DNA from 3 places in the Desemzia sp. FAM 23988 genome. Region 2 is predicted to be linked to each of the others. Evidence: predicted binding sites of a transcription regulator. Region 2 holds the regulator's gene; each other region holds the start of a gene.

What was found. Region 2 encodes HrcA, which represses chaperone genes, less so after heat shock. Its sites were predicted from a motif close to TTAGCACTCNNNNNNNNNGAGTGCTAA; they were not measured.
Region 1: ACEN4L_RS02840 (Hsp20/alpha crystallin family protein) is a predicted target of HrcA. The motif match lies at 1,517-1,543, and genes of this name have one in related genera.
Region 3: groES (co-chaperone GroES) is a predicted target of HrcA. The motif match lies at 3,044-3,070, and genes of this name have one in related genera.

Annotation. Positions count from the first base shown of each region.
Region 1 covers NZ_JBGQQS010000003.1:55,099-59,692, reverse strand. Annotated here, with positions in the region: gene ACEN4L_RS02845 (DUF1576 domain-containing protein) at 1-971, shown strand, start outside; gene ACEN4L_RS02840 (Hsp20/alpha crystallin family protein) at 1,020-1,439, opposite strand; gene ACEN4L_RS02835 (pyridoxamine 5'-phosphate oxidase family protein) at 1,629-2,132, shown strand; gene ACEN4L_RS02830 (glycoside hydrolase family 32 protein) at 2,190-3,572, opposite strand; partial or broken gene ACEN4L_RS02825 (sucrose-specific PTS transporter subunit IIBC) at 3,609-4,594, opposite strand, start outside.
Region 2 covers NZ_JBGQQS010000028.1:2,281-6,874, forward strand. Annotated here, with positions in the region: gene ACEN4L_RS12030 (DegV family protein) at 1-38, opposite strand, end outside; gene truB (tRNA pseudouridine(55) synthase TruB) at 235-1,152, shown strand; gene ribF (riboflavin biosynthesis protein RibF) at 1,170-2,126, shown strand; gene hrcA (heat-inducible transcriptional repressor HrcA) at 2,376-3,416, shown strand; gene grpE (nucleotide exchange factor GrpE) at 3,434-4,003, shown strand; gene dnaK (molecular chaperone DnaK) at 4,077-4,594, shown strand, end outside.
Region 3 covers NZ_JBGQQS010000003.1:43,658-48,251, reverse strand. Annotated here, with positions in the region: gene ACEN4L_RS02795 (acetyl-CoA C-acetyltransferase) at 1-286, shown strand, start outside; gene ACEN4L_RS02790 (DUF378 domain-containing protein) at 696-908, shown strand; gene groL (chaperonin GroEL) at 1,052-2,674, opposite strand; gene groES (co-chaperone GroES) at 2,729-3,013, opposite strand; gene ACEN4L_RS02775 (CPBP family intramembrane glutamic endopeptidase) at 3,353-4,009, shown strand; gene ACEN4L_RS02770 (YdiK family protein) at 4,044-4,247, shown strand; gene ACEN4L_RS02765 (redox-sensing transcriptional repressor Rex) at 4,266-4,594, opposite strand, start outside.

The DNA of each region.
Region 1 (4,594 bases), on a different contig from region 2:
TTAAAAATTATTTATTATCTGCTTTATTCGGGACAGCACTGGCCCCTTTAGTAAGTGAGGTTTCTTTTAATGTTGGCTTGCCTCTTCCATTAGGTATCTTATTAGGGTCTCTCTCAGGGATAATTGTCGGCTTCGTGCTTCCTCCGTTGTCTCGTCATTTTGCCAGCTTCCATAAAGGGTTCAGCCTATACAACATCGGATTTACCGCCGGAATTATTGGTATGGCCTTTATCGCTATGTTGAGAGCTTATGGTTTTGAAGTCGATGTAGTGAATCTGCTTTCCAGCGGAAATAATGTAGCTTTTTCTATTTTTATGTACACTCTATTTTCCTTTATGTTTGCTGTCGGACTGTATTTTAACGGTGGGAATTTTCATGGATACAATGACTTCTTAGATGAGGATGGCATTGGTGGGGGAGATTTTTTAGAAAAGCATGGTTTTGGATTGACTCTTATCAATATGTCTTTACTAGGGCTGATTACTACTACTCTTTCTCTTCTGGTTGGAGGAGAATTGAATGGACCTGTACTTGGTGGTATTTTTACCGTTGTCGGATTTGGAGCTTTTGGAAAACACATCAAAAATGTCTTGCCTATTTTAGTTGGGATTGTTGTGATCAGTTTATTTACTTCTGTTGAACTATCTTCTACTACTTTTCTATTGACCGCTCTTTTTGGAACTACATTGGCTCCTATAAGTGGGCACTATGGGGCTGTTGCAGGTTTTATAGCAGGTGGTCTGCACATGGCCATGGCTGCAAACATCACTTATTTGCATGCTGGTATGAACTTGTACAACAATGGTTTCTCTGGTGGATTTATCGCAGCCATTTTAGTTCCCTTATTGGAAGTTTTACACTTCCACAAAAAGGAACGCAAAAACAAAGAAATCGTCAAACCACTTGTGGATACAGAAGTCGTCGAAGATTTGGATGAAGCTGAAGAACCTTCTGTTTACCAAGATAAATAAAAACAGCAGAAAGGACTGCCAATTAATGACAGTCCTTTTCTTCTGTTTTTATTGTATTTCAATTCTATTTTTGGGTGAGTCCATAACTTCTTTTTTAGGCAAATGAACAGTCAGTACGCCGTTATCAAATTTAGCCGTAATTGCATTTTCTTCAACGTCTTTTAAAATAAACTGACGACTGTAAGAACGAACCGAACGTTCTCTATGAATGTAGTTCCCTTTCTCATCCGTCTCGTCTTTGCCTTCTTCTTGGTGAGCATTAATGGACAATACATTATTGTGGTAATCTAATTGGATGTCTTCTTTTGCCAATCCTGGCATATCCGCTTCTAAGATATATCCTGTATCAGATTCTTTAATATCTACATCAAAGTTGGCTGTATTAGAAAACAGGTGATCAAAAGAATCTCCGAAAAAGTTTCTGTCTACATTCATGAAATCACGTCTAAATGGAAATAAACTATTCATAAAGCATCCTTCTTTCTTTTATTGTACTGATTCTTGCAGCAAGTCTCTTTCTTGCTACAACAATATTATAACCTTTTTTAGCACTTCGGTCAACAGAGTGCTATTTTTTTTATAAGCAGCAAACGTATTATTTTAAGATCGATAATCCCTCTGTTATACTAACTGTATTAAACTAGTGAGGTGAAATAGATGTCGGAAAACAATTCTTTACAAAACGAAAAAGCTTTATCCGTATTAAGAGGTATTTTAAAAGATACGGAGATAGTCATGCTTACAACTGTTTCTGCAGAAGGAAATATCGTCTCTCGCCCGATGCAAACTCAAGAACTAGAATTTGACGGTGACTTGTGGTTCATCACGCGCAGAGATACTACAAAATACCAAGAAATTTCTGCAAATCCAAATGTAAACGTTACCGTTGTTGGCGATTCTTATGCTTCTATCAGCGGAACGGCTTCCTTTGTAGAAGATATCGAGCGCAAAAAAGAATTTTGGAATAAAGTCTATGAGAAAATGTTCGATGTCAGTTACGATGATCCTATTTTGGTTTTGATCAAAGTGGAAGCTAATCATGCAGAGTATTGGGATACAGGCGATACTACCAAATCTGTTGCCAACTTCTTTAAAAAAGTTGTTGGAAATAAAGACTCGGTGAAACCGGGAGAAAATGCCAACGAAACCTTAGATCTATAAGAGAAATGTAGAAAACAGACTGAGATAAGCAAATTGTGCTTATCTCAGTCTATTTTGCTAAACGCTTAATTCATACAATGAAATAGTCCTATTTTCTATCTCATCACCTGTTGATATCACTAATTGACGGCTTTCTTCTTCTATGAAATAACGTAAGGTAAATACTTCTTCCCCGTCATTAATAAACAACTCTATTAAAGAACTTTCTAACAACAAACGGATATTTTTTAATCCTTTTTCTATTTTTACTTCTCGCTCTTCTCGTTCTTTCGTGAGCCAATTAGTGCGACTGACTACAAATCGGTTATTCCCATGATGGTACTGCATCGTTACACCCTTACGAATGTGAAGGCAGAAGTCTTTAGGGGTATTTTCCCAATCGATCAGCAACTCGTTTTGTAATGAAGGCAATTCAATCGTTTGCTGTGCAGCATCATTTATCACTGTTGGGTTTGGCTGTCTCAATTGTTCCAACTCTATTACAGGTTGTTGTTTAAGCGCACCATCCACATAAGTGACTTCCCTTGGGACAGATAACGCGTGCAGCCAGCCATCTTTTCGTGTTGGGACCGCTGCTTCGACTTCCGGGTACATCACTCCGGCCCAACCAAATGAGATTACCCTGCCTGAAACATCCGTAAAACTTTGAGGAGCGTAAAATTCAAAGCCTCTATCCAATTCTTTAAACGCCTTCTTATCTGGCGCAAAAGTTCCATTGGAAGTCAGCTTTCCGGTTAAATAACCCGTTTGATAAATATTTTGGAACTCTTTTCCTTTCGTTTCCAAGCCTTGTGGAGAGAAAATAAAGACATCCTTTTCTGTGAAACGCAATACATCTGGACATTCCCACATGTATCCCAGAGAAAGTTTTTCTTCCACAAATGATCCCTTGAATTCCCAATCCAGCAAATTAGTGGATTGATAAAGAATAGTGTCTCCTGATAGATCCTCTTTTTGTGCTCCTAACACCATCCACCACGTCCCAACGCCGTCTTGCCATACTTTCGGATCTCTTACATGACCTGTGTAACCTCTTGGATGATTGAACAATGGCCTTTTTTTCTCAAATGTGAACCCGTCTTCCGACACAGCTAAACACTGGTAGCTTTCTCGCTTCCCTTCAGCTCCTCTTACATTTCCAGTATAAAACAGATACAATTTGTCATCAAAGGAGACTGCACTGCCAGAATATACGCCGTCTTTGTCATACCACTCATCCGGCACCAAAGCAGCCTCATGGTAATCCCAATGAATCAAATCTTTTGAAGTGACATGTCCCCAGCTTTTGTTTTTGTGAACGGTATCGTGTTGATTCCACTGGAAAAACACATGGTAAATTCCCTTGTATTGAATCAGTCCATTCGGATCATTCAATAACCCTTTTGGTGGAACAATATGGTACTTCAATGAATATTTTTCTGTTTCTGACTTACTCGACAAATCATTTCTTCCTTTCATTGCTTAGTCCTTTGCAACTTCTTTATCTGAAAATCCGAACAGATACGTTAAAGCGAAAGCTACAGCAATTGCAACTGCGTTAACTATAAGGTACCAGATAAATTGTTCGTTTAAATACAACAATGCTCCAGGAATAACCGTAACCGACATCCCTGTTCCTTCTAAATTCAATAAGTCAGCTAACATCCCGCCAACTCCACCACCGACTAAACCAAACAAGAAAGGTTTCACATAGCGCAAATTCACCCCGAAAATAGCGGGCTCAGTAATTCCTAAGAACGCTGATAAAGTAGAAGGGAAAGCTAAAGCTTTTAATTTTTTGGATTTTGTTTTCATTCCTACCGCTAATGTTGCTCCACCTTGAGCTGCTACACTACATGTGATAATCGCATTATATGAATTCACTCCTGTATTTGCTAAGAGCTGTACTTCCAAGAAATTAAAGATATGGTGTACTCCAGTGACTACAATCAATTGGTTGAGTCCACCAATGACCAATCCAGCAATACCGAATGGCAATTGCAACAACCAAATCGTTGCATCCAATACAACCGTTTCTAATGAGTGGAATACAGGTCCAATAACGAATAATGACAAAATACTCATTACAAGCAACGTTGCAAATGGTGTAATCAATAAATCAAGATATTCCGGTACTCTTTTGCGTACAATACGTTCAAATTTAGCACCCATAAATCCAGCAATAAAGGCTGGCAATACAGTTCCTTGGTACCCAACAACGGGGATGAAGCCAAACATGGTGATTGGATCTGCTGTTCCAGCAGCAACTTCATAAGCATTTGGAAGAGCTGGATTAACCAACATTAAGCCTAATACAATACCAATAACTGGCGATCCGCCAAAAACTTTAAAGGAAGACCACGCTACTAAAGCCGGTAAAAAAGCAAAAGCCGTATCGGTTAAAACTTGAGTATACAATAAAAAGTTCGCACTAATGTCTTCAGGAACTAAACCAAATACAGCTAAAACCTGTTCTTGTGTCA
Region 2 (4,594 bases):
TGGACTGTTGAATCCGTCATGATTTTAATCTGTGTCATATCTAACTCCTCCTGTAAAAACGTTAATCCAAGTACTATCAAGTACTATATTGATTATATCAAAAGATTTCTCAAAAGAGGAGCAAAGACCGAATATCAGTATATGTAATCCATCAAAATGCTGTTAGGAATAGTTAAGTCATGGAAAGAATTATGTTATACTAGTAAAGGCTAATAGAGAAAGTAGGGATTGATAATGGAAGGCATTTTGCCATTATGGAAAGAACGTGGCATGACAAGTCATGATTGCGTTTTTAAATTAAGAAAAATACTTAAAACAAAGAAAATAGGACATACGGGCACATTAGATCCAGATGTTGATGGAGTCTTGCCGATTTGTATCGGCAGAGCAACTAAAGTAGTAGAATATATGATGGAAACCGGAAAAGCTTATGTGGGAGAAATCACCATTGGATTTAGCACGACGACAGAAGATAAGAGTGGTGAGGTAGTCGACTCGCTTCCGGTAACAGAAGTGCCGTCAAATGACGCTATTGATCAAATGATGCAAGACATGACGGGGAATATTATTCAAATCCCTCCAATGTATTCTGCGATTAAAGTCAATGGGCGTAAATTATATGAATACGCTAGAGCTGGTGAAGAAGTAGAACGCCCAAAAAGAGAAGTCGCTATTCATCGATTTGTTCGAACTTCTGAACCTGTAATGAACAATGAGCAACAAACCGTTTCTTGGACATTTGAAGTGGACTGCGGAAAAGGGACTTATGTGCGTACGTTAGCGGTAGACTTAGGAGAAAAGTTAGGCTACCCGGCGCATATGTCTGATTTGACACGTGTGAAAAGTGGTACGTTTTCAGTCAAAGACTGCTTAACGTTAGATCAAGTGGCTGAATTGATGCAAGAAGAAATGATAGAAGATCGTTTGTATCCATTAGAGTATGCCCTTGGCGATATGGATACAAAAGAAATGACAGAAGAATTGTGGGAAAAAGTAAAAAATGGTGCTGTACTGCCTATTGAAACTTTTTCAAAAGAAGTTTCTTTTCCAGTCGTATTGATGTATCAAGGAAGAGCCCGCAGTATTTACGGTGAACACCCTACGAAACCGGATTTATTGAAACCCATCAAAGTATTGCGAACATCAGTTTAAATGAAGGAGTCCTAAAAATGGAGATTATTAAAATTCACCATCCTTATCAAAAAGAAACAATTCCAACTAAACCAGTAGTCCTCGCACTTGGTTTTTTTGATGGCGTCCATAAAGGACATCGAACCGTTATTTCAAGAGCTAAGAAAATGGCCGAAGAAAAAAATGTTGAATTAGCATTGATGACGTTTAATCAACACCCTTCTATTGTATTTAAAAAAATAAATCCAGAAGCGATCACGTATTTATCTACTACAGAAAGAAAAGAAGAATTTATGGCTGAACTGGGCGTGGATTATTTATATGAAGTCGATTTCACCTCCTCTTTCGCTGCTCTAACGCCTCAAGATTTTGTAGACCAATACATTATCGGCTTACATGCAGTCACTGTAGTGGCTGGATTTGATTACACTTACGGGAAAAAGGAGATCGCTTCTATGGAGCACTTGCCTGGATACGCTAAGGGAAAATTCGATGTCGTTGAGGTAGGCAAGGTAACAGGAGATGGAGAAAAAATCAGTTCTACCCGAATCCGGAAAGCGTTGGTAGACGGAGATATAGCAGAAGCGAATGACATGCTTGGCTATATTTACCAAACACCTGGTATCGTTATCCATGGAGATGCTCGGGGCAGATTACTAGGTTATCCTACAGCTAATATTGATACTGATTCTGGTATAGGGCTGCCTAAAGTAGGTGTATATGCTGTTCGAATCAAAATCGGCAAGACGTGGCATGAAGGGATGGCTTCTATTGGATACAACATTACCTTTGAAGCCAATCGCCAATTGTCTGTAGAAGTCAATATATTTGATTTCAATAGTGCCATCTACGGGGAAAAAGTTTCTGTTGAATGGCATGAATACATTCGGGAAGAAAAAAAATTCCCATCTGTTGAAGCCTTAATCGCTCAGTTAGCACAAGATGAAATAGATGTACGAAACTATTTTAAACAGTTGGACACAACGAAAAATTAAAAAAGTCACTAAGATCAACTCTCGATGACCAGCAGCGCATGTTCTGGATATTGGGAGTTGAGTTTGTTTTACTGAGAGTTGAAAAAATATTCCCATAGGGCTGGTTCTTTTTCGGTGATTTACCAATAAGAAAGTCAAAAATAGTCAGAAATTTTAGGTGCAACCATTGACAAGAGTGCTATTATTTGATAAATTATTAATTGTGTTAGCACTCATTTAATTGAAGTGCTAAAAAAAGAGGTGAGGCATATGTTAACGGAAAGACAAATTTCAATCCTCAGAGCTATCGTGATTTTATTTACGCAGTACGGTCATCCGATAGGGTCTAAAACGCTGCTTGAAGAAACTGACATCGTAGCGAGTTCCGCAACGATCCGTAATGAAATGGTTCGTTTAGAAGAAATGGGTTTTCTTCAAAAAACGCATTCTTCATCGGGAAGAGTTCCTTCTAAAAAAGGGTATCGTTTTTACGTCGATTATTTATTGAGACCAGCAAAAGTAAATCATGATGAAGTGGAAACAATACAGAGAGCTTTCGATAATCCATTCTTTCAGTTAGACGAGATTGTGGTTAAATCAGCTGAAGTATTATCTAATTTGACTAGTTACACAGCTATCTCCTTAGGACCTGAAATCAAAGAAAGCAAGTTGACAGGGTTCCGTTTAGTTCCATTGAATGAACGAAAAGTGATGGCCATACTGGTCACCGACAAGGGTCATGTGGAAGACCAAATTTTCACAGTGCCAAAAGGGTTTGATTTGAATAATTTAGAAAAAATCGTTTCTTTATTTAATGACCAATTAGTCGGCCGTTCTCTAGTAGAAGTATTTAAAAAACTGCAAGATGATGTGCCGCTATTGATCCATAAATATATGCATACTGCTGAAGGTATGATGGAATTGATCAATGAACTGTTCATAAAAACCGCAAGAGAACGCATCCACATTGGCGGAAGGATGAATATACTCGATTATTCGGAAAACCTGAATGTCAATCAATTCAAATCTCTTTATTCGTTTATGGATGGAAATCATGACCTGACATCATTGCTTGGTCATCAAAATGACGAGATTCAAGTTCGCATAGGCAATGAGTTGAATATTGATATCCTAGAAAACTTCAGTTTGATTTCTGCAACGTATGATGTAGAAGAATTAGGTACCGGGACAATTGCTATATTAGGCCCGACTAACATGCCCTATTCCAAAATGATTGGGCTCATGGATGTTTTTAGAAATGAATTATCAAAAAAAATAGTGGATCATTACCATTCTATGGATGACTACTAAAAAAGGAGTTATGTATTGTGGAAGATAAAGATTCGCATTTAGAAGAAAATGAATCAGTAGACCCTTCAATGAATGAAGAGTTAGATGCTGAAACAACATCAGAGGAATCTATGGAAGAAGTCAATACAGAGGATACAACAGACGAATTAGCGGAATTAAAAACAGCCTTGCAAGAAAAAGAAGATGCTTATCTTCGTTTACAAGCTGAATTGGCTAATATCCAAAAGAGAAATCGCAAAGAAAAAGAAACGGATGCTAAATACCGTTCTCAATCTTTAGCGAAAGAATTGATCAATGTATTGGACAACCTTGAACGTGCATTGTCGATTGAAACTTCTGAAGAAAACGAAACTTTTAAAAAAGGGATCGAAATGGTTTACGCTAGTTTCAAAACGGCTCTCGAAAGTGAAGGAGTTCAAGTAGTTGATCCATTGAATGAAGCCTTTGATCCGAATTATCACCAAGCTGTTCAAACAGTTGCCGTTGAAGAAGGGCAAGAAGCTGGTACTGTTGTGACTGTTCATCAAAAAGGGTATACTTTACACGAACGTGTTTTACGTCCAGCAATGGTTGTAGTGGCTCAATAAAAGCCGCAAAATTAATGGAAGCTTTTGAAGATAGATTAAAAAACTAAAAAAATTAAAGAATGAGGGATTACAGATGGCAAAAATTATCGGTATTGATTTAGGTACAACAAACTCTGCTGTAGCAGTATTAGAAGGTGGAGAAGCAAAAATCATTCCTAACCCAGAAGGAAATCGTACAACTCCTTCAGTTGTAGCCTTTAAAAACGGAGAAATCCAAGTAGGGGAAGTTGCTAAACGTCAAGCAATTACCAACCCAAATACGATCGCATCTATCAAACGTCACATGGGTGAAGATTACTCTGTAGAAGTAGATGGTAAAAAATTCACTCCTCAAGAAATCTCAGCAAATATTCTACAATACATCAAAGGATACGCTGAATCTTATTTAGGCGAAGCAGTTACTAAAGCTGTTGTTACTGTACCAGCTTACTTTAACGATGCACAACGTCAAGCTACTAAAGATGCTGGTAAAATCGCTGGTTTAGAAGTAGAACGTATCGTTAACGAACCAACTGCAGCTGCATTAGCTTACGGTTTGGATAAAACAGACAAAGAAGAAAAAGTATTAGTATTTGACCTTGGTGGTGGTAC
Region 3 (4,594 bases), on a different contig from region 2:
AACGAATTTCACAAAAGAAGACATCGATTTATATGAATTCAATGAAGCTTTTGCTTCCCAAAGCATTGCTTCGGTGCGCGATTTAGAACTTCCTACTGAGAAAGTCAATATCCATGGCGGTGCTATCGCATTAGGACACCCAATCGGCGCCTCGGGCTCACGCATTTTAGTCACTCTTTTAAATGCGATGAAACAAAACAACAAAAAGCGCGGCCTAGCCACACTATGCGTAGGAGGCGGAATAGGCATCGCAATGATTATTGAGAGCGCGGAACAAGGCGTTTAGCCTATCGAATATAAAGGTTCTACAATATTTGACGTTGGTAAGTAAAAAAAACTTAATTCTAAACCTTTTAGAAGCTCATTCCTAGAAATTTATGGAGGACTATGGGGTTGGTTGTAGCCATGAAAAAGGAAGCAATGGGAATTACTTAGCGTTAGGCTTTAGCCGTTACGCTAAGTTTGAAGCTTGCAAGCCTTGAGATGTGGCTTTCAGCTCAAGGCGTTCCCATGGCTTTCCATAAGCAACACCATAGGCCGGAGGAAATTTCTTTACCAACGCTAGAAGATGAAGAGCCAATATAAAACACCTTTAACTGTTAGATATTCTTCTAATCAATTCATTGGACAATCAACAGTATCCCTGTTATTTTTAGAGTGATTTAAAAGTCATACTAAACAGGGAGGGATACCGGATGAAAACTCTAGACAGTATTGCTTTAGCTTTATTGATCGTTGGTGGTTTGAATTGGTTGTTGGTTGGACTTTTTGAATTTGACTTAGTAGCTACTTTATTTGGCGGACAAGACACTCTCTTATCTAAAATTGTGTATATCATCGTTGGTCTATGTGCTTTATACTGCTTGAAATTTTTTGGATTACTATCCAGAGATAACCATAAACACTAAAATTCTCGTATATTCTAACATTGGTAAAGAAATGAATTTTTACTTACCAACGTTAAATAGTGGAGAACTGAAAATAATCGAAAAAAACAAGGGAGTGAGGCTTTTGCCTCACTCCCTTGTTCAATAATCTTAAAATAACTTTCTTACATCATACCGCCCATGCTTGGGTCCATTCCTGGAGCTGCTGGTGCTGCTGGTTCTGGATGATCTGCTACTACGGCTTCAGTCGTTAACAATAATGCCGCTACACTTGCAGCATTTTGTAGAGCTGAACGAGTCACTTTAGTTGGGTCTGTAATTCCAGCCTCAATCATGTTTACCCATTCGTCTGTTGCCGCATTGTATCCAACACCTGGTTCAGCAGTTTTCATTTTTTCAACAATTACTGAACCTTCCATTCCTGCATTTGCAGCGATTTGGCGAATTGGCTCTTCTAACGCACGAACAACGATTTTCACACCTGTTGCAACGTCGCCTACAGCTTCAATTTCAGCAACTTTGCTTTGAACGTTGATATAAGCAGTCCCACCACCAGCGATGATTCCTTCTTCAACAGCTGCACGTGCTGCATTCAAAGCATCTTCAATACGTAATTTACGTTCTCTTAATTCAGTTTCTGTTGCAGCACCCACACGAATAACGGCAACTCCACCAGCTAATTTTGCAATACGTTCTTGTAATTTTTCTTTGTCAAATTCAGAAGTTGTTTCTTCTGCTTGAGCTCTCAATAATGCTACACGTTGGCTGATCGTATCTGTTGAACCAGCGCCTTCTACAATAGTTGTCGCATCTTTAGTAACAGCCACTTTACTTGCATGTCCTAATTGTTCTACTGTAGTATCTTTCAATTCAAGACCTAGGTCTTCTGTGATTACAGTACCACCAGTTAAAATAGCAATGTCTTCTAACATCGCTTTACGACGATCCCCAAATCCAGGAGCTTTAACAGCTGCAACATTGAAGGTACCGCGTAATTTGTTCAAGACTAATGTAGGCAATGCTTCGCCATCAATATCTTCAGCAATAATCAACAACGGACGACCTTGTTGCAAGATTTGTTCCAATAATGGAAGAATATCTTGAATGTTTGAGATTTTTTTATCGGTAATCAAAATGTATGGATTTTCTAAGTTAGCTTCCATTTTATCGTTATCTGTAACCATGTATTGTGACAAGTATCCACGATCAAATTGCATACCTTCTACAACATCTAGTTCAGTTTCGATTCCTTTAGATTCTTCGATCGTGATAACACCATCGTTGCCCACTTTTTCCATAGCGTCTGCTAATAAAGCACCGATTTCTGGATCTCCTGAAGAGATAGAAGCGATTTGTGAAATGGATTCTTTTGTTTCCACTTTACGAGAAACAGCTAATAATTCCTTAACAGCTACTTTAGTGGCTAATTCAATTCCAGCTCGAATCCCTACCGGGTTTGCGCCTGCAGTAACGTTTTTCATTCCTTCGCGAACAATCGCTTGGGTTAAAACAGTGGCAGTAGTTGTACCATCACCAGCTGTATCATTGGTTCTTGAAGCTACTTCAGAAACTAATTGAGCTCCCATGTTTTCAAAGCGGTCTTCTAATTCGATTTCTTTTGCGATCGTCACTCCATCATTAGTGATTAATGGCGAACCGTAAGATTTGTCTAAAACTACATTTCTTCCTTTGGGTCCAAGTGTTACTTTAACAGTATCTGCTAATTTATCTACTCCACGTAATAATGCAGCACGTGCGTCTTCAGAAAATTTAATATCTTTAGTCATTTTCTTTCACCTCATCAGATTGATTTTTATTCGTGTACATGTCTTTATTTACGTTTAGTCTACGATTGCGATGATATCGCTCTCTTTGATCACTAAATATTCAGTACCATCATACTTCACTTCAGAACCAGCGTATTTTTCGAAAAATACTGTATTTCCAACGACAACTGAAAGCTCAGCTTTTGTTCCGTTATCGAGTATACGCCCAGCACCAACAGCAACTACTTCACCAGTTTGTGGTTTTTCTTTTGCTGTACCAGCCAAAACGATACCACTTGCTGTTGTTTCTTCTTCTTTTGTGACTTTAATGATGACACGATCTCCTAAAGGTCTTAACACGTAAATCCCTCCAATTATAGTTTTTCTTTGTTAGCACTCACTCTAAAAGAGTGCTAAATCACTTCTTCATCATATCAAACTGTAAAAATTTTGCAAGTATTTTTTACTCTTGAAAAAGAAAAAGAGTGCCCTTTTATTTAAGGAAGAAATACTTCAAGAAGAAAGCAAAAATTGCTTTAGTGGTATGAGACTTATGTTATACTGTTTATTGAACATCTTTTTTTAAAACTGTTTTACGTCCAAATGCAGTACCATTACAAAGGTGCATTGCTCACTTTATATAGTCTTGTTCTTTTTTAGTGCAACTGTAAATAATTACTTAAAGAAGGTTTTAAACACATGAAGAATTTAATTAAGTCTCCATATGCAAAAATCATTCTCATCTATATTATAGCTCAATTTTTCCCAGTGATAGTGTTGTTTTTTGTACCAGCTAAAGCTGTAGCAGACGCCAGCATTTATGGTACTATCGCCGGTTTCGTGATTGGAGCTATCCTAATGTTTATCGTTAATCATCGGTCTACATTTGATAATAGTCTAGAGAAAACGCCCAGCAATTCTAAAAAATCGATTGTTTTTTGGGGAGTAGGAGGAATGTTTTTAGCTTTTGTTGGTCAATACTTAGCTGTATTTATCGAAACATTCTTGCTCAATACACCTTTAGGGTCACAAAACACTGCAGAGCTCGTTTTCACTGTGAATAAATACCCTATTTTCTTGATTCTAGTAGCTATCTTTGGTCCTATTATGGAAGAGTTTGTATTTAGGAAAGCTATCTTTGGTTATCTTTATGACATTACTGGAGGAATCGGTGCTGCTGTGATCAGTTCATTGATATTTGCCTTTATTCACTTTGATGGTCATTACTTGCTTTATTCGATTATGGGGTTTGTTTTCTGCTATTTGTACTGGAAAACAAAATCGATTGCTGCTCCAATTATTGCTCACGCTTTAATGAATGCTACCGTTACAGTAGCTAACTTATGGCTATACTAATAGTGTTTATAGTAGAAAGGAACTTTTAACGTTCATGAAAAAAAGAGATTTTATTATTCAAATTGTTTTCAATTATGTTCTTGCAGCTATTTTTATCTGGTTTGCAATTGACTACGTTGGTGAATTTGGTTGGGGATTCTTCTCTATCATTTTTGTATTGTTTGCCACACGAGATGTGGTAAGAGCTACGAAGATTTTACAAATCTATCTCAAACTAAAAAAAGGCAACAAACCGTAAATAGGTTTGTTGCTTTTTTTAATCTAATAGCAATAAAGTATCATCACTGTCTGAGTCTGCTTTATAGTGATCGATAAAATAGATAAGAGTCTGCAATTCATTCGCTAAATCCACGTTTTGTACTCGAACTTCTTCTGGTACGGAAATACGAATCGGTGTAAAGTTCAGTATTCCTTTAACGCCAGCTTCAACGAGATTATTTGCAGCATCTTGAGCTGCTGAAGTAGGTACAGTCAGCATAACTACATCGATTTGTTGCATTTTCAACTGTTGTACCATGTCTTCCATTGGATAAACCGGTACTCCAGATTGAATCGTTCCTACAATATCCTTGTTGATATCAAAGG